Regions from separate parts of the Pseudoalteromonas sp. TAE56 genome, predicted to be linked through region 2. Evidence: predicted binding sites of a transcription regulator. Region 2 holds the regulator's gene; each other region holds the start of a gene.

The links. Region 2 encodes sigma-54, which starts transcription at its own class of promoters, with help from an activator protein. Its sites were predicted from a motif close to GTTGGCACGNNNNTNGNNT; they were not measured.
Region 1: a site for sigma-54 is predicted at 3,448-3,466, ahead of flgJ (flagellar assembly peptidoglycan hydrolase FlgJ). Genes of this name have one in related genera too.
Region 3: a site for sigma-54 is predicted at 3,705-3,723, ahead of L656_RS0117645 (BON domain-containing protein). Genes of this name have one in related genera too.

Annotation. Positions count from the first base shown of each region.
Region 1 covers NZ_AUTN01000102.1:47,751-54,301, forward strand. Annotated here, with positions in the region: gene flgL (flagellar hook-associated protein FlgL) at 1-387, opposite strand, end outside; gene flgK (flagellar hook-associated protein FlgK) at 390-2,393, opposite strand; gene flgJ (flagellar assembly peptidoglycan hydrolase FlgJ) at 2,395-3,411, opposite strand; gene L656_RS0110855 (flagellar basal body P-ring protein FlgI) at 3,584-4,678, opposite strand; gene flgH (flagellar basal body L-ring protein FlgH) at 4,690-5,373, opposite strand; gene flgG (flagellar basal-body rod protein FlgG) at 5,390-6,178, opposite strand; gene L656_RS0110870 (flagellar basal body rod protein FlgF) at 6,200-6,551, opposite strand, start outside.
Region 2 covers NZ_AUTN01000103.1:16,671-23,221, reverse strand. Annotated here, with positions in the region: gene lptC (LPS export ABC transporter periplasmic protein LptC) at 1-528, shown strand, start outside; gene lptA (lipopolysaccharide transport periplasmic protein LptA) at 518-1,063, shown strand; gene lptB (LPS export ABC transporter ATP-binding protein) at 1,060-1,785, shown strand; gene L656_RS0111060 (RNA polymerase factor sigma-54) at 1,855-3,354, shown strand; gene hpf (ribosome hibernation promoting factor) at 3,381-3,668, shown strand; gene ptsN (PTS IIA-like nitrogen regulatory protein PtsN) at 3,673-4,125, shown strand; gene rapZ (RNase adapter RapZ) at 4,144-4,989, shown strand; gene L656_RS0111040 (HPr family phosphocarrier protein) at 5,032-5,304, shown strand; gene mgtE (magnesium transporter) at 5,430-6,551, shown strand, end outside.
Region 3 covers NZ_AUTN01000143.1:63,800-70,350, forward strand. Annotated here, with positions in the region: gene L656_RS0117620 (beta-ribofuranosylaminobenzene 5'-phosphate synthase family protein) at 1-842, opposite strand, end outside; gene L656_RS0117625 (hypothetical protein) at 823-1,527, opposite strand; tRNA gene L656_RS0117630 (tRNA-Ile) at 1,662-1,738, opposite strand; gene L656_RS0117635 (hypothetical protein) at 1,994-2,491, opposite strand; gene L656_RS1000000122875 (YqaE/Pmp3 family membrane protein) at 2,872-3,030, opposite strand; gene L656_RS0117645 (BON domain-containing protein) at 3,103-3,669, opposite strand; gene L656_RS0117650 (LiaF domain-containing protein) at 3,998-4,660, shown strand; gene L656_RS0117655 (VOC family protein) at 4,699-5,115, opposite strand; gene suhB (inositol-1-monophosphatase) at 5,392-6,195, shown strand; gene L656_RS0117665 (substrate-binding periplasmic protein) at 6,249-6,551, opposite strand, start outside.

The DNA.
Region 1 (6,551 bases), on a different contig from region 2:
TGATCGAGTGTTCATTAAGTTAGCTAGCGTTTGTTGAATACCACTAAGCTCTGATGCAATCGATTTTAAATCGTCTTTAGTGTACGCACCATTACCTGCTTGAATAGTGAGTTCTTGCGCTTGTTGAATATTACTATTTATACTTTGTAATACGCTTTCTTCAGTTTCTAGGCGGCCATTTAGCTGATCGATATTTTTAGTGTATTGCTCATTAGTTTGTATTTTATTTGAATACAGCATAGCTTGCGAAATAGCAGCTGGCGCTTCTGAGGTGGTTAAATACTTTTCACCTGTTGTTACTCGCTCTTGAGCATTTGCAACACCTTGTTGGTTGTCGAGTATTTTATTTATGTTGTTTTGGTACATTAAATTATTTGATAAACGCATAATTACCTCGCCGCATTTAATAAGGTGTCAAAAATTTCTTGAGCTGCTGCTAAAACTTGTGCTGATGCTGAATATGATTGTTGAAAACGCAGTAAATTTGCGGCCTCTTCATCAAGGTTTACACCAGATAGTGATTCATACCATGCCTCAGATTGCTGTGCTAAAGCGTCAAATGCAGCCCCACTTGTGATTGCTTGGCCAGTTATAACACCTATATCACTCACTAATCCTGAATAAGCTTGGTTGAACGTTTTATGGTTATCGGCCGTTGCTGTTGTTTCTACGTTTAAGCGTACTAACTCACCATTTTGTAAATCAGCTAATTTTAAACCATTACGGTTATCGTCAAAACCGCCTTCGTTAAACTCAAGTGTAAAGGTGTCGCCTGTTGCGGGTGTGCCTTCTATATCAAAATCGAATCCGTAGGTATCAAATGGAGCACCCGCTTGCGATAACATTCCTTTTGCAGGAGGCGTAATAGTAAAAGTATTCGTTCCGCTATTATCAGTAATTTGATATTCGTTAGCATTACCTGTTTTAACAAGCGTTATTTCACCGTTCGTTAAGCTTGGTGTTGAAGTAAAACCACCGGAGGTAACACTTGTTACTTCTCCGGCTGAAATAGTAGCGGTACCTATATTATCTATACTGTTTGCTGTACGAATAGGTGATGCTAATGCTAAATCTTCTGCGCGCCCTGTTGCAAGTGTAATACTTGAAGCGGCATCTGAATTAAGTTTTATTTGAAACTGATCGCCTTCAACACCTGCCCCAGATACATTTACTTGAAGACCAAATGATTCGCCTGAGGTTATAGTCGATGAATCAATAACACCTGACGATATATCAGCAAGTGAAGGCTGCCCTAACGGATCGCCTTTGTTATCTATAGGCTGAATACTTACTTCGTTGGCATTGCCTGTATAGGTAATAATAAAGTCACTGGCAGGAAGTTCACTGCCTTTACCTGGCTCTACCGTTGCAGTCATACCTGCAGTGCCCGTGTTAGCTTGATACGCATAAGCGCCAACGGTAGGTATATTAAAAATATTACCCCCTAGCTGACCTGTTGCATCCATACCGAGTTTGTTTTGTTCGTTAAATGCATCAGCTATCGCTAAGCCCATTTGACCAATTTGGTTTTGCGCAGGGACTAATATGTCATCTCTAAAAGCAAGTAAGCCGCCAATTTTTCCTTTAAGCTTACTTACATCAACTTCAAGCGGCACTGCTTTGCCACCATTAACGTCAAGCGTGAATTCTTTAAAGTTAGGATCAGGATCCCCTGTCATCGAAAATAAGTTAAATGCGCCATTTTGCATAACAACCGCTTCGCCTGTGCCCATAAAAACGAGTTTTTCGCCATTTGGACCATCAAGCGTTTCTATGTCTATTAGCTCTGATAAGTCGCGTATTGCTTTATCTCGTTCGTTATAGGTAGAGCTCGCATCTGCGGCATTATTAGTGCCATTAACTGCTGCAATATTTTGATTTAGCGTACTAATACTTTGAATGAGTGAGTTTGCTTCATCTGAAAATATTTCGAGCTGCTCGTTTACTATACTTTTTTGATCAAGCACGATGCCCGAAAGCCTATCCATTTGCTCAATTAAGCTTTGCGCATCTGTCATTACTAATGAGCGAGCAACGGTAGACGACGGCTGATTTAGCGCTTCTTGTACATTATTAAATAAAGAGTTAATACCAGTCGAAAGGTTATTCGACTCTTCAGAAAAAATAGTATCAACTCGATTAGCCTCAGTAATAAACTGATCGAAAAACGATTTATTAGAGGTGTCACGATTTAGCTGTGACTGAGCAAACTCGTTTAATAATCGGTATGTTTCGCCTCGCCCTACTTGGTTATCAACCATAGTAGTAAACTCTGTACGCTCGCGCACATAGCCTTCGGTATTAACATTGGCGATATTTTTACTTGTCGTTTGCAGTAGCTCCGAACTTGCTCTAACCCCAGAACTGGCAATGTTTAATAAATTAAACGACATGTTACTCTACTCCTTGGCGGATCACGTTTGCCGCAATGTCTTTTAGCTGGCTGCTATTGAGCACTTTTTTTATTTTGCTGGCATAATTTGGATCGGTTGCATAACCTGCTTTTTGTAATGAATCTAAAAAGTCATTTGGTTTTGCAGTATTTTGTAATGCTTCTTTGTAGCGTGGGTTTTGCGTTAAAAAATCAACGAAGTCGTTCACGCTATCTTTAATTGAATCGTAGGCTCTAAAGCTGGCTTGTTTTTTAACGGGTGTACCTTGCTCAAACTCAAGCGTTACTTTGCTTGCTTTGTCGCCTTCCCAGCTTTTATCTGACTTAATATTAAATAAGTTGTTTGAGCTGCCACCGTCACTTTTATTAATAATGTGTTTACCCCAACCGGTTTCAAGTGCCGCTTGTGCAACCATTACAGCTGGGTTTAAACCAATTTTTTGCGCTGCAGTTTTAGCGTGTTCCCACACTGAACTTACAAACTCTTCTGCATTTTTAAATGTTGGGCTATCGGTTTTAGACCCTGCAGTATCGACTTTAGGCTCAGCAATATCGGCTTTAGTGTTATTAACGATAAGATCGGATTGCTTATTTTTTTGCTCATGAGGAAGAGCAGATCCCACTTGTGTATCGCTAAAAATATCGTTGGTTGTTCTAAGCACCGAGCCTGGCATAAAGTTTTTAGACTCAGGCGATAACTGCTGAACAATTAAATCGGCAAGGCCTAATGAGCCATTTGAAGAAAGCTCTGTTGAAAGTTGCTGGTCGTGCATTTCTTCAAAAAACTTTACGCCACTTGAATTAAATGGGCTGTCTTTGTCTTCAAATGCTTCGTTAGCTTTGCGCATTCCTTTGAGCAGCATTTGCGTAAAAATAGCTTCAAATTGTGCGGCCGCTTTTTTGAGCGCAGCTTTAGATGCATCAGTTGATGCATCGCCACTGGTTAAGGCTTCTTTACGAAGTGAATCTAAGTTGCCTAAATCAAAAAAGTTTTGTTTATCGAGGTGATTAGTTTCCATCGGCTTTTTGACACAAAATGAATAATGCAGTTAAAAATGCAAAAATTGAGCCACTACCGATAAAACGAGGGAGATAAAAATAATAAACTTAAGTTGCTGTAAATAAAAAGCCCTATATCTTGTTTCAAAAATATAGGGCTTAAGTAATACGTTATTTATTGGCTTGAGTTATTTATATAACAACTAACTGTCCGTTAATTGCGCCGGCTTCTTTTAGTGCTTCTAAAATAGCCATTAGATCACCAGGCGCTGCGCCTACTTCGTTAATTGCGCGAACTAAATCGTCAAGGCTTACACCTGGATTAAATACAAAGGCGCGCGAGTCATCTTGATTTACATCAATAATGCTCTGCTGCGTGACAACAGTATCACCGTTTGCTAGCGGGTTTGGTTGTGACACGTTTTGTTGTTCTGCAATTGTTACTGTTAAGCCACCGTGAGTTATAGCGGCAGGCTGAAGCTTAACGTTTTTACCAATGACAATTGTACCAGTGCGCGAGTTAACTATAATTTTAGCGGCCATATCAGCTGGCTTAAACTCTAAGTTTTCGAGTGTCGATAAGTACGATACACGTTGGGATGCATCGCGTGGAGCTATAACACGAATAGAAACAGAATCAATTGCCTGTGCGCTATTTGGGCCAACTAAGTCATTAATTGTTTTTTCTAGGCGTTTTGCCGTTGTAAAGTCTGGGCGGTTTAAATTAAAAGTAATGTAATCGCCTTGCATAAATGGGCTTTCCACGGCGCGCTCAACTGTAGCGCCATTTGGTATACGACCAACTGTAGGGGTGTTAATTACAACTCTACTACCATCAAGGCCTTGTGCGCCTAAGCCACCGACAATTAAACTACCTTGTGCAATTGCGTACACGTTACCGTCTACACCTTTTAAAAAAGTTTGTAGTAAAGTACCGCCACGTAAGCTGCCTGCACTACCAATAGAAGAAACCGTAATATCGATTGCTTGCCCAGGCTTTCTAAATGCAGGTAGTTCTGCATGCACCGCCACAGCGGCAACATTTTTAATTTTAGGACTTTGAGTTGAAGGTAGCGTAATACCAAAGCTGTTCAACATGCCTCTAAAACTTTGTTGTGTATATGAGTTTTGCTCGCCAGTGCCCGGTAAACCAACCACTAAGCCATAACCAACTAGCTGGTTAGAGCGTACGCCTTCAACCATAGACACATCTTTTATGCGCTCAGCACTGGCAGTAAAATGCCAACCTAATAACACAACTAAACATAAAGCTTTAAGGCTATTCATGTTGTTACCCTCTAAAATGGAAACAGCGAACTGCTAAAGAAACGTGTAAGCCAACCAGGACTTTGCGCTTCTTGCGTTTGCCCTTTACCTGAGTATTGAATACGTGCATTAGCAATACGGTTTGATTCCACCGTATTATCGGCACTTACGTCTTGAGGGCGTACGAGCCCTTCTAAACGAATAAACTCTTCGCCGGTATTAAGCGTTAGCCATTTTTCACCGCGTATAACTAAATTACCGTTAGGTAAAACGCGCATTACATTAACCGAAATATCGCCCACTAAGCTGTTTGACTGGTTTGACTTTGAATCGCCTGTAAACGACGAATCGCTGCCAATACCAAACTGAATGCTATCGCCACCTATATTGACAGGTAGGCCACCTAATCCAATAACGGGGTCTAAGCTTGCCTCAGTTTCTTTGTCTGTTTCTGTTTTGGCGGCTTTTGTTGCTTGAGTAGACTCTTGCAACTTAACCGTGATTATATCGCCAGTACGTAGCGCTTTTTTATCAGAATATAAGTCGTTTGATGTATGAGTATTAAACAATGAACCTGTGGCTACCAGCGGCTCTAAAATAGGCTCGGGGTACATAGGAGCGTAGTAAGGGTCGTCCTGCACTACTTCACTATTTTGCGTAGACATACAGCCACTTAAAAATAATGTGCCCGCTGCAAATAAAATAATATTACGCATAATTCCCCCTACTCTATTAAAGCTGTTGATTGATGTAACTCATCATTTCGTCAACGGCCGAAATTACTTTTGAGTTCATTTCGTAAATACGCTGAGTTTCAATTAGGTTTACGAGCTCTTCAGTTACATTTACGTTTGAAGTTTCAAGTGAGCCTTGAATAATGCTCCCTAACCCTTCAACACCCGGGTTACCTTGTACCGGTGCACCACTTACAGCGGTTTCGGTATAAAGGTTTTGACCAATTGGCTCAAGGCCTGATGGATTAATAAAGTCACTAATTGTTAGCTGACCAATTACAACGTTATCGGCTTGCCCTGCAACACGTACAGATACTTCGCCGTCTTGCGAAACCGTAATTGATTGCGCGTCATCAGGTACATTCATTTCTGGCTGAATAACGTAACCAGCGCCCGATGTAACAATTCGTCCATCGCCATCGGTAGTAAACTGACCATTGCGCGAGTAAGCAATATTGCCATCTGGTTGCAGTACTTCAAAAAAGCCTTCACCAGAAATCATCCAATCTAGTGAGTTTTCGGTGGTCAACATGTTGCCTTGCGTAAACTCTTTTTGGTTAGCTACAACTTTAGCACCCGCACCTAACATTAAACCCGACGGCATTTCGGTATCTTGCGATGAACGACCACCTGGTTGATTAATATTTTGATAAAGTAAATCTTCAAATATAGCGCGGCTTTTTTTGTAACCTACGGTACTCGCATTCGCTAAGTTATTTGAAATAACCGATATATCGGTTTGTTGAGCGTCTAGCCCAGTTTTACTGATCCACAATGCTGGATTCATAATCGTGTCCTCACTTTAAAGTTAAACTATGCGTAATAACTGATCTTGACGCTCGTCAATTTCTTCAGCTGTTTTCATTAATTTCACTTGTAATTCGAATTGGCGCTGGTGGCTTATCATGTCGACCATTTCATGAACAGGGTTCACATTCGACATTTCAAGCGAACCACTTAAAACTTTTACATTGGCAGAGGTATCTACTGTTACATTTGCTTTTGGTCTAAATAAACCATCGTTACCTTTTTCGAGCTGTGAGCTATTTGCTTCTACCACTCTAAGCGTATCTATTTCTTCTAAAAAGTTAGCGGGAGCGCCCTGTGGTCGAACTTGAATAGCGCCATCTTGGCTAAACCCTATTTTTTCGACTGGGACG
Region 2 (6,551 bases):
GTTTTATTCATTAGCTGTATGGTTTGGCTTTGGTACCCTTATTTTACACAACCAAATATTTTGCCTCAGACTGAGCCTGAAGTTATTGCCAAGCCTGATTACATAGCCATTGAACTCAAACAAACAGCCTATGACGAACAAGGTACAATCAGCCACAAAGTAACTGCGGCTAAAATGGAACTATATCAGCAATTAGGTTTCACGTTTTTTGAAAAACCCATTTTTACTTTATATAACGAAAAGCAAACGTGGCAAATAAATGCAGACGAAGCAACATTATACGAAGACAAACAATTAATTTTAGAAGGTAATGTGGTTGCCAAAAACTTAACCGATAACGCCATGATAGACAAAATCAATGCTGATAATATTCAGGTAGATATAAAGCTATTAACAATGCGCTCGGAGCAACCCGTTATCATCACTGGACCCAATTTAAAAATCACCGGCAAAGGCCTAGAAGCCGACTTAAAAACCGAAGTGATAAAACTAATTAACCATACGCGAACCATATATTATGACCAATAAAATATTAAAATCACTTATTATTCCTACACTTATACTAGCATTTAATAGCAGTGCTGCAGAGCCAAATACACAGCCTGCTGCAAATCAAATATCAATAAGCGCCGATAAGCAAGAAGGTCAATTAAAAGCTAATGTCGGGATTTTTGAGAAAAACGTTGAAATTATTCACGGTAACCGCCGTATTACAGCCGACCGTCTCGAAGTACATAAACGCGATGAACTTGGTGATAATAAGCAATTATTAATTGCCACTGGTAGCCCTGCCCACTTTGAAGAGAAGCAATCAGACGGCACGACTATGAGCGCCAGTGCTGACGAAGTACGTTACGATGTATCTAAGCGTTTTTTAACGCTTGTTGGTAATGCACAGGTATCGCAAGCAGGACAAAAAATAAATGCTAAAAGCATTACCTACGACATTGAGCAACAGCTAATCAGTGCCGAAAAAGATGAAAACTCAACTGACCGCGTTCATACAATTTTAGTACCCATTGAAACTAAAAAAAGTAAAAAAAGCGACAAAGGTCAACCATGAGCACATTAAAAGCAGAACTATTAGCAAAGAGCTATAAAGGCCGTGAAGTTGTAAAAAACGTTGGCCTTGAAGTAAAAGCGGGCAGTATTGTTGGCTTACTTGGCCCTAACGGCGCAGGCAAAACAACCACGTTTTATATGATTGTAGGCCTTGTGCCTAGCGATAAAGGTAAAATATCGATAGATGATAACGATATTACTCTTTTACCTATGCATAGTCGTGCTAGATTAGGCATAGGCTACTTACCGCAAGAGTCTTCAATTTTCAGAAAGCTAACTGTTTATCAAAACTTAATGGCTATTTTAGAAACGCGCAAAGAGCTAAATAAACAAACTCGAGAAGATACACTCGATAAATTATTAGATGAATTTAGCATACAACACATTCGCGATAGCCAAGGTATGGCATTATCAGGTGGCGAACGTCGTCGTGTCGAAATAGCACGTGCGCTGGCAGCAGATCCTAAATTTATATTACTGGATGAACCGTTCGCTGGTGTTGATCCAATTTCAGTATTAGATATAAAGAAAATAATAGAACATCTTAAAAATCGTGGGATTGGAGTATTAATTACCGACCATAACGTAAGAGAAACCCTTGATGTTTGTGAAAAAGCCTACATTGTTTCTCATGGGGAGCTGATTGCATCAGGTACTCCAGAACACGTATTAAATGATAAAACAGTACGCGATGTTTACTTAGGCGAGCAATTTAGGCTGTAACATTTACGCCATGTCTTTAAGCATCTGCTAGTATTAATTATAACAACATAAAAGGATTGTTAGAGATACATGAGGCAATCACTACAGCTGCGCATGGGCCAGCAACTTACAATGACTCCACAGCTGCAACAAGCTATTCGTTTGTTGCAACTCAGTACATTGGATCTCCAGCAAGAAATACAAGAAGCTCTCGACAGCAACCCGCTATTAGAGGTTGAAGAACAAGACTACTCAGAAGATGCTGCTGGCAAAAACGAGCAAAAAGCTGATACCGATGACATAACTGTTAGCGCATCTGCCGATGATGCTCCAAGCGAATACGAACAAGATAGTGGTGAAGCACTTGCGAAAGACACGCTAAGTGACGACATGGCTATGGATGTTAGCTGGGATGAGTACATGAGTGCCGCTCCTGCAGCATCATCGGGTCCAATGCCTGAAGATGAATCAATTTATCAAGGTGCCTCTACAGAGACGCTCCATGAGTATTTAATGTGGCAGTTACAATTAACGCCATTTAGCCCTACAGACGAAGCTATTGCTATTGCCATCGTAGAAGCAGTTGATGATTCAGGTATTTTAACACTAAGCTGCGAAGAGATTTTAGAAAGCTTTAATCAAGAAAACGAAGATGATAACGAAGTCGAACTTGATGAAATTGAAGCTGTATTAAAACGCATCCAACTGTTTGATCCTGTTGGTATTGCTGCACGTAGTTTACAAGAGTGTTTGTGTATTCAGCTTAATCAGTTTGATAAAGAAACACCTTACATTAATGAAACAAAAATGATTTTAACCGAGCATATTGATTTATTAGCTGCTCGTGACTATCGTACATTAATGAAGAAAACCAAGCTCAAAGAAGAAGAGCTTAAAGAAGTAATGACATTAATCCATACTCTTAGTCCTAAGCCAGCAGATACTATTGTAAGAGAAGAATCTGAGTATGTTATTCCAGACGTGTCAGTTAAAAAAATTAAAGGCCGCTGGGTTGTTGAGTTAAACCCAGATAGCATGCCTAAAATTCGTGTTAATAGCCAATACGCTGCAATGTCTCGCACTGTGAAATCGAGTGGTGACAGCCAGTTTATTCGCTCGCATTTACAAGAAGCTAAATGGTTTATTAAAAGCTTAGAAAGTAGAAACGACACACTTTTAAAAGTAACTAATTGTATTGTTAAGCAACAACAAGGCTTTTTTGAACACGGCCCTGAAGCAATGAAACCAATGGTTTTAAATGATGTTGCTGAAATGGTAGAAATGCACGAATCAACAATTTCGCGCGTAACAACTCAAAAGTATATGCATACACCCCGTGGTATATTTGAGCTTAAATACTTTTTCTCAAGCCATGTAAGCACCGAAAACGGTGGTGAATGTTCATCTACAGCAATTCGTGCACTTATCCGCAAATTAATCGCTGCAGAAAACTCAGCAAAACCATTGAGTGATAGCAAAATAGCGGATATATTGGCTGAGCAAGGAATTAAAGTAGCAAGACGTACAATCGCAAAATACCGCGAATCTCTGGCTATTCCACCGTCAAATCAACGTAAAAGCTTGATCTAAGACGCAAAAAAAAGAGGGTAATGCTTATGCAACTAAACTTAACTGGTCGTCACGTAGAATTAACCGATTCACTAAGAGACTATATTAATACCAAATTTGCGAAGCTAGAAAGACACTCTGATCATATTAATAATGTTCATGTCATTCTCGATGTAGAAAAATTAAATCAAAAAGCAGAAGCCACAATACATGTAAGTGGTGCTGAGCTATTTGCCTCTACGGAACATCAAGATATGTATGCCGCCATTGACTCGTTGATCGACAAGCTCGATCGACAAGTAATTAAACACAAAGAGAAGCTTGCTCGACACTAATATGATGAAATTAAGCTCACTTATATGCCAGGACTGCAGCAAAGCTGCGGTCCTTTTTAATAGCAAAAAAAGAATTTTAGAGTTCATTAGCGAACTTGCTCACGACAAACTTCCGTATTTACCGCAACAGGATATCCTTACTGCTTTAATGAGTAGAGAGAAACTGGGTAGTACAGGTATTGGCCGTGGCATTGCCATTCCTCATGGTCGAATGAGCGGTGCAGAAGAGCCTTTAGCTTTAGTACTCGTTAGCGAAACTCCAATAAATTTTGATGCAATAGATAATCGTCCTGTTGATATTTTTGTCGCACTCATCGTACCAGATGGCGATAACCAACAGCACTTAAAGACTCTCGCAACCATTGCTGATAAACTAAACAACAAAGATTTTTGTAAACAGTTACGCTGTGCAAAATCAGATGCTGAGCTTTACCAAGTTATTGTCGATCAATCATAGTTTTATAAAGGGTGTTAAATGGAGTTAATTATCATAAGCGGCCGTTCTGGTTCTGGAAAGTCGGTTGCTTTACGCGTTGTAGAAGATTTAGGCTATTATTGCGTAGATAATATTCCAGTTAACTTGCTTCCTTCATTAGTTCGCAGTGTGTCTGATAGCTACGATAAAATTGCTGTTAGCATTGATGTGCGAAACATCCCTAAAGAGCAAGATGAATTTAACGATATTCTTGAATACTTACCAGGCTTTGCAAATCCTACGTTATTTTATTTAGATAGCGACGATCAAACGTTGATAAAACGCTTTTCAGAAACACGCAGGTTACACCCACTATCAATTGACTCGCTGCCTCTTGATTTAGCCATCAAAAAAGAAAAAGAATTACTTGATGTATTAATCACCCGCGCCGACTTTATGATAGACACAACTGATTTAAGCGTTCACCAACTTGCAGAATCTATTCGTGAAAAGATTTTAGGTAAAAAAGATAAGCAACTAATTGTCACGTTTGAATCGTTTGGTTTTAAACACGGTATACCAAAAGAAGCAGACTATGTATTTGATGCGCGTTTTTTACCAAATCCACACTGGGAACCTGAATTAAAACCTTTAAATGGGTTAGATCAACCCGTTAAAGATTATTTGGCCAATCACAGCATAGTGCAAAAATTCACATGGCAAATTCAAACATTTGTACAAACGTGGTTACCGCACTTAGAGCGAAATAACCGCAGTTATTTAACCATAGCTATCGGATGTACAGGCGGACAACATCGCTCTGTATATTTAGCGCAAACTATCGGTGAAAGTTTTGCAATGACACATCCCAATGTAAAAATTCGCCATCGTGAACAAGAAAAATAATAGAGCTGAATAATCACCTGTTCAGCTTAGGTAGAGTAAGTTATGCACTGTGAAGACACTTTTTTAATAAAAAACAAATTAGGCTTACACGCTAGAGCAGCTACTGTGCTTGCGCAGTTAGCAGTACAATTTGATGCGACAATCACATTATTTCAAGATGATAAAGAAGCCGCGGGCGATAGCGTACTTGCACTAATGTTACTTGAAAGTAGCCAAGGCAAAGAAGTAAAAGTTGTATGCAAAGGCCCCGATTCTGAGCAAGCTTTACATGCTGTTGGAGAGTTAATAGCACAACGTTTTAATGAGCAAGAATAAACAGTTATAAAAATAATGCTCGCATTACTAACGCCTCAACTAAAACAGATATATAAATACGGTTAGTGACGCCAGTTAACTCACCTCTCCCCATAAAGTAATATAAAAATTTATAAAGGACGCCAATGCCTGAAGCTTTTGAACAAGATTACCCACTACAGCAACTAAAACAAGTGACTAAGTCACTCAATAGTGGTCAATTTGTTCAAGTTAGGCGCATGCTCGCAAAAACAGCTCCTTGTGATACCGCATTATTATTAGAATCATCCCCCCATAAAATTCGCCGACTTCTCTGGCAGTTGGTTGATCCTGATGTGCAAGGCGATGTTCTTGAAGAACTATCAGAAGATGTTCGCTTAGGCATTATTGCCCAGATGGAACCTAAGCACATTGCAGCCGCAACAGAGGATATGGGCCACGATGACTTAGGTGAAGTATTACGTAGTCTGCCAGATACCGTTTATAAAGACGTTGTTAGCGCAATGGACATTCAAGACCGTGAACGTGCAACACAAGCACTTTCGTATCAAGAGCGCTCTGCTGGCGCGCTAATGAACACCGATACGGTGACCATTCGCCCTGACGTTACGCTTGATGTTGTACTTAGGTATATTAGGCTACGCGGCGAGTTACCAGAAGGTACCGATGACTTGTATGTTGTTGATAAGCATAATTGCTTTATAGGCGCTTTATCACTCAGTACATTATTAACTAACCCGCCAGAAAAAATTGTTCGCGATTTAATGGATGAAGATTGTGAGTCTATCCCAATCTCTATGGATGAAAGTGAAGTCGCGCAATTATTTGAACGTCATAATTGGATATCGGCCCCCGTAGTTGATGATAACGATCAGCTCCTTGGTCGTGTAACTATCGATGACATCGTTGACGTAATAAGAGAAGATGCGGAGCATAGCTTACTAAGTTTAGCCGGTCTTGATGATGAAGAAGATACCTTTGCACCAGTACTAAAAAGCTCTAAAAAACGCTCAGTTTGGTTAGGTGTCAACTTACTAACGGCACTTGCAGCTGCTTTTGTAGCTAGCTTTTTTGAAGGCACTTTAGATGTTTTACCTATTTTAGCTGTACTTAACGGTATTGTCCCTTCTATGGGTGGTGTTGCAGGCAGCCAATCATTGACGCTTGTTATTCGTGGTATTGCGGTAGGTCATATAAATCAAACAAACCAACGTTTCTTGATGATGAAAGAGCTTGCTATTGGCGCGTTAAACGGGGTTTTGTGGTCG
Region 3 (6,551 bases), on a different contig from region 2:
CCCATACTACTCATTCCAATACCCTTAACATGTTCATTTTCAAGCATAGAAAAAATATTTTTAACATTAGAACCACTGTATTGAACCTCAGCCAATTTCCATGCTGTGTTTCTTATTAAATCGATTGCTTCAATAAATGTTTCATAATTTTTGTCTGCTAATGATGCTGAAACCATAAATATTGCGTTATAGCATGCTTCAAAAGAGTCTATTTTAGCGATAGGAGTAATGGCATTAAAAAAATCAGCCTCTTGCTGCCCGAAGTTATTAAACATACCTTTTGGATAAAGAAATACTATATCGCCAAAAGGATAGCTTTTTTGAAAAAGTAAAGTTGGAATTTTGTTGGGTTCAACCAAGGCCGAAGGTAAATGCGGTTTATTTTCAGATTGTATTCCTGTATCAAATACGAATCCCCCAGTAAAATATGAATGAAGACCCACCCCAGAAGTTCCACCTCTACCCGATAGTACTTGCAAAAATTGAGACGTATAGTCATACCTATTGATAATCAAAAGCGCTTCAATGGCAGCTAGAGTTATAGCTGTACCACTCCCTAAACCAATATGTGGTAGAGGGGCATTATATAAACATGCTTCTAAACCATGAGGAAGCTTTAGGTCTTTTCTTATTTGCTCAAGTTTTATAACTATTCTATCTAATGTAGGCCTAAGCTCTTGAGAAGCAGGTTTAAATTCAATAATACTGGATTTTTTACCTATTAATTTAAAGCCTGTATCAACAGCCATTCCAAACCCACCATTGCATCTAAACGAGCACTGGTGCATTGCAATTAAGTTAAAATGAAGTCTTAACGGAACACTAATCGAAACTTTTTGCATTTTCCCACTCAGTATCGAAAAATTTCTTATAAGGGGCTACAAAACTAGCATTTGAACGAAAATGTATTGAAGGTAAGTATTTTCCTCTTTCATTTTTGAAGTAAGGCCCTATTACTGCGTCTTTATCAGTAATAAATAGATTGTGATTGGGCTCATGCTCATAAAACTTTACCTGGAAGCGTTGATTATATTTATCAGTAAGGCGTTTAATCGCTCGTTTACTGATGTCATATGAGGGCTGCTCTTCTGGCTCTAGAAAATCCCGGTGGGTCAGCAGCATTCTCACTGTTAGCTTTTGATTGCCATCCAGCTTTTTTATAAGAAAATTATCTTCAGCTTCTTCTTCGCAAAAATCTTCAAAGAAACGCTTAGAGGTGTGAAATATCAGGTCAAATTTAGCATCGGCTTTATTTATTAATCGAGAGTAGTATTTCTTATCACCTCTGGTGCTAAGAAACTCTAAAACACCACAATCCTCAAGCTTTTCATTATTTCGGTAATTTTTATAGCCAATCAAAAACTGAACTAAGGAAACTAAAGATGATATTGCCATACCACCTACAATTGGTGCCCACTTTTGATCGAACACCTCCATGGCATATAAGATAAGTAGAACAGTAGTTATTGAAAATAAAGAAATAAGAACAATTAATGATAAAGAAATATTTACTTTTCGTCCGTGCATCTATAGTCCGTTATGTGTTTGATTATTTGTTAAAACTATACTGTATTAATTCAGTGTGGTAAATTCAAAAGTAGCACAGAGGTAGCACAGGGTAATTTCTGTTAGTAGGTGTTTACTTGGAAAGCGTGTAAAAGTGGTGGCCCCTCCCAGACTCGAACTGGGGACCTAACGATTATGAGTCGTGTGCTCTAACCAACTGAGCTAAGGGGCCAACTTTTATATAACTGCAAGACAGTTAATTTTTGAAGCGTTCAGTCACAGAGCGACTAAAGCGGGTTGCAGTATAAAAACTTTTTAGGTGCTTGTCACTACCAAAAACCTTTATTTTAATAATCAGCAAGCTAACTGCTTAAATAGTAATCTTTTAGGCGGGTATAAACATAAAATACAAGATATTTCTCATGATATTCTCTGCACTAAATTATAAAAACCTTCCTTCAACATGTAGTCTTTTATATTTAACGCTCTATTTTTTAAGTAAAGCTAACATATATGTGTAGGCATACAAGGCTGTAAAAAATATGCTTGGGGCTACTGTAAGTGCCAAATTAGGTGTCTCATTAATTACATTCACTATAATCACTAAGCTTGATTGAACTGTAATTGGAATAATAGGCGCGAAAAGTACACCTGCTATTTTTTTGTTATTTAGGTGCGAGGCGCTAGAGTTAATTGCATTATTGAAGCTTTGGCGTATTGCTACGTTTTGTGGTGTTTTAGAATGAAACATACAAATAATTGGAGTTACAAACGCAAGCGTTACATAACTAGATTTATACTTGTTGACGACCTCTTCTAAAATAAAAGTAAAAAACAGCGTTACAAATCCACTATACAAACCTTGCACTAATGCAGCTTGAAGCGTGACCGATTTAGCAATATCTGCCGAACTGTTTGCCCAGTAGGCCCAACTAAAATAAAAAATGAATGACACAACGCCTGACAGTATAAGTCGAATATTCAATTAGCTACCTCAATATGCGTAAAAACTCGGTTTAATGATAACACTAGAAGTGATGGTAATATTGCCACTTAATAATAGAGTAATTAATCGCGTATTGTAGATATATAAATAAACTAATGTTAAAGATTTCCCAAATGGCATCAATACAGAATCAGAACACTACTGTTAGTTAGAAAGCTTAATTGAAGTAAACGATAGGTGTGGCTGAGGGAATGTTGGGAGTGAGTTACAAGACATAAATCACTTAGTTTGAGTAAATTAAAAATTAGATTTTGATAATAAATATTTACTTTAAAAACTAATATTGTGAGCCGATCAGTACTGAAGTTTTTTATTTAGCTAAACCTCAGTAGTCGGCTTACACAATATATAATCTGTCATTATTTTTTCGCAATAATGTAGATTGCATGTATTAACCCTGGGAAGTAACCTAACAGTGTTAATAAAATATTTAGCCAAAAATGCATACCTAAGCCAACTTGCAAAAATACACCTAATGGCGGCAATAAAACTGAAAGTATTATACGAATAATATCCATGATTAAACTCCATTTAAATTAAGCATTAAAAAGGCGTAAAGCCCAGTGTTAGTGGGCCTTAACTATACTGTGTTATTCAGCAGTAATAGATAGTTTATCAACTACGTCACGAACATCTTCAGCATTTTTAGCAATTTTAACTGCTAGTTGTTTTTCAGCTTCAGACTCTACTGAGCCATTCAGAGTTACTATACCGTTGTCGGTATCAACATCGATGTCTGTACCACCAACTTCTGAATCAAACAGGAAGCGAGTTGTGATTACAGTGGTGATTTTAGCGTCCGTTAGGTCGTTATCATCATCGTCCATCATGTCTTTATTTCTATCTTTTGTGTCCATGCTTTTAACAACGGTAAGGCTGTTTTCAACATCAGATACGCCATCTAGGCTAAGTACAAGTTCTTCTGCTAGCTCTTTATCAAGCTCGCTATTAACTTTACCTGTAAGTACTACCTTGCCATTTTTTACATCAGTGTTAATGTCAAAGTTGTTTAGATTAGTGTTCATAAGTAGAACTGTTTCTGCCTTACCATCAATCCAAGCATCTTTACTTTCGTTTTCCCAGCTGTTTGCTTGGGCACCCATAGCCGTAGTACCAAGAACTAGAGCTGCGATAATAGATTTGTTAAATGTTTTCATAATCTTTCTCCTTTTGATTAAAGACACTTTAACTAATGCGAGCTTTAGGCCAACTTTATTTCTATATATATTTCAATTACTTGATGTAATTCTGGGATAAGGCACTATCTATAGCAGTGTAACTATTTACAGGCTACTCGGTAAAACTTTCTCAAATAGTGAAAATAACTAGATAATTGCATTTTTGGTTAATCTATCGTTAATATAACAAAACATAAAACATCATTGAAAATTAAACCATTGATAGTTAAGATTATTATATTTGGTGCGTGCTTTGCATATAAACATCAGAAGCAGTATTAATAGCAAACATAATAAGGAATGCCCCATGTCTGTAAAAGTCGAAGACCGCCCAATAGAGCAAGTACGCGAACAAGTAATTGATCAATTAATTTATAATTACAGTCATGGGGTGATTTCTGTTGATGCATTTGAGAGACGCTTAGATAACGCGATGGATGCACCTAATAACGAAGCTCTTTTAGCCTTAGTAGAAGATTTAACACTTAATACTGATCAGCAATATAAAGCAGAAAAACAATCGCAATTTACACCACATTATAGTGCACAACAAAACAGTGATGATGATTTTACATTACGCAGCATTTTAGGCTCTAACGAGCGAAGCGGTCAGTGGGTCGTGCCAAAGAATATATATTTGAGTAACTTTATGGGATCGGTGGTGCTAGATTTTACCGATGCCATTTTTGCGCATCAAAATGTAACTATTCACGTTAACTGTATTTTTGGTAGTGATGAGATTTACGTACCAGAGCATGTAAATGTAGTGTCTAAAATGTTTTGTATTTTAAGTAGTCTTGAAAATAAATCTGTGTCGCTTAACAAACGCCAAGGTCCTACTATTCACATTGAAGGAAAGGCAGTAATGGGCTCAGTCGAAGTAAAAATAAAGCGCACAATTAAAGAAAAATTTATGAGCTTTGCAAATGAGCTAAAAACTCAGTTTGGCACGGGTAATAATCGTTCATAAAGCTTCGTTAAGCACCGCACTTTGCGGTGCTTAACCTATTATAAATCGTTATTTCGCTCACTTGGGATATCACTTAAATATTCTACAAATTCTACTTCAAACCCTGCGGGGTCAATAAAATAAACATTCTTTCTAAAAGGGTTCTCACTACCTTGCTTACTTATCCCAAAACCCGTTTTATTTAAGCGTGCTACTACTTCATTTAAGTTACTAGTTACATAAGCAAAGTGTGCAAAACCAACTTGATGGCCCGATAAGTTTCTGTTTTCACCCTCACCATGATCGCTTATCGCAATATAATGCGTGTCATCCCCAAAGTGTACCCAGCGTCTTGGTTTTCCATGCCAATCGCCTCTGCCCTCACTTCTAATCGACCAATGTGGAAATACAGCTCGGTAAAATTTAAGCATACTATCTATATCACTCGCGACTAAGTTTACGTGCTCTAAATACATTATGTTGTCCTATCAATTAAGTTAGGAGCACGATAAAACCTCAAGCTAACTTTAGGTAAAGCGTTATTTACAATTAATTCGATTTAATAAACATATAAAGGAACATAATGACTTATTAATTGCTCATTATTATTTTTTAAAAATATATACACATTTCAATCTTGTATAAAAAACAAACATAAGTATTTGGGGTTTATTGTTTACTTTATGTCAAAAGTCGCTAAAATACGCCGGCTGAAATATATAAACGTTCTTTTACAACCCAAAGGTAATACCATGCATCCAATGTTAAACATTGCGGTTCGCGCTGCGCGCAACGCAGGCAAAATTTTACTTCGCGCAAGTGAAGATTTATCAAAAGTTGAAGTGCAACAAAAAGGCGCTAACGACTTAGTAACTAACATTGATAAAGAAGCCGAAGCCGTAATTCGTGACACTATTTTACAGTCTTACCCTACTCACTCTATTGTTGGTGAGGAATTAGGTGAGCATAAAGGCAAGGATGATGATTACCAATGGATTGTAGATCCTATCGATGGAACAACTAACTTCATCAAAGGTATCCCTCATTACGCGGTTTCTATCGCACTTAAAGTTAAAGGTCGTTTAGACCAAGCTGTTATTTATGATCCAATTCGTGGCGAGCTTTTCACTGCGTCTCGCGGACAAGGCACTCAGTTAAACAGCAAACGTCTACGTGTTAGCAAAACAACGGTCCTTGCAGGCACTGTACTTGCTACTGGCTTCCCTTTCAAAAACAAAAACCACATGGACGCATACACTGAAGCGTTTAAAGCATTGTTTGTACACACTGCAGACATTCGTCGCGCAGGTTGTTCTGCTTTAGATATGGCATACGTTGCTGCTGGCCGTGTTGATGGTTTTTTTGAAATTGGTTTAAAACCTTGGAACTCTGCTGCAGGCGAACTTATGGTTAAAGAAGCCGGCGGTATGGTTGTAGATTTCGCTGGTGGTAATAACTATAACCACAGCGGCAATATTATCTGTGGTTCACCAAAATTGACTCAAGCAATTATTCGTGAAATTCGTCCAGTATTAACTGAGTCGTTACTTCGCTAATTTAATGCTATTAATAGCATGCTAAAAAGGAGCTCAGGCTCCTTTTTTTGTGCCTAAAAATAAGGGTTATCGAGTTTAATCTCAACCGTTTTGCCTTTTGTATACGGTAAAGTATTTAAATCCTTTGCGAAGTATTCATCAAATAATGCATCAAACTCGCCGTTTTTCTGCATCACAATTAACCCCTCTTCAATAGCCTTTGCCAATTCAGGTTTACTTTTAGTCACAAAATAATAAATCCCCGTTGGGTAGCTTATGTACAAGTTTGGCACCACAACAAGGTTACTTTGCTTGTTTTCGATAAGTTCGGAATTAACCTCAATAAACGAGCGAGGAAAGTAATCTATTCGCCCACG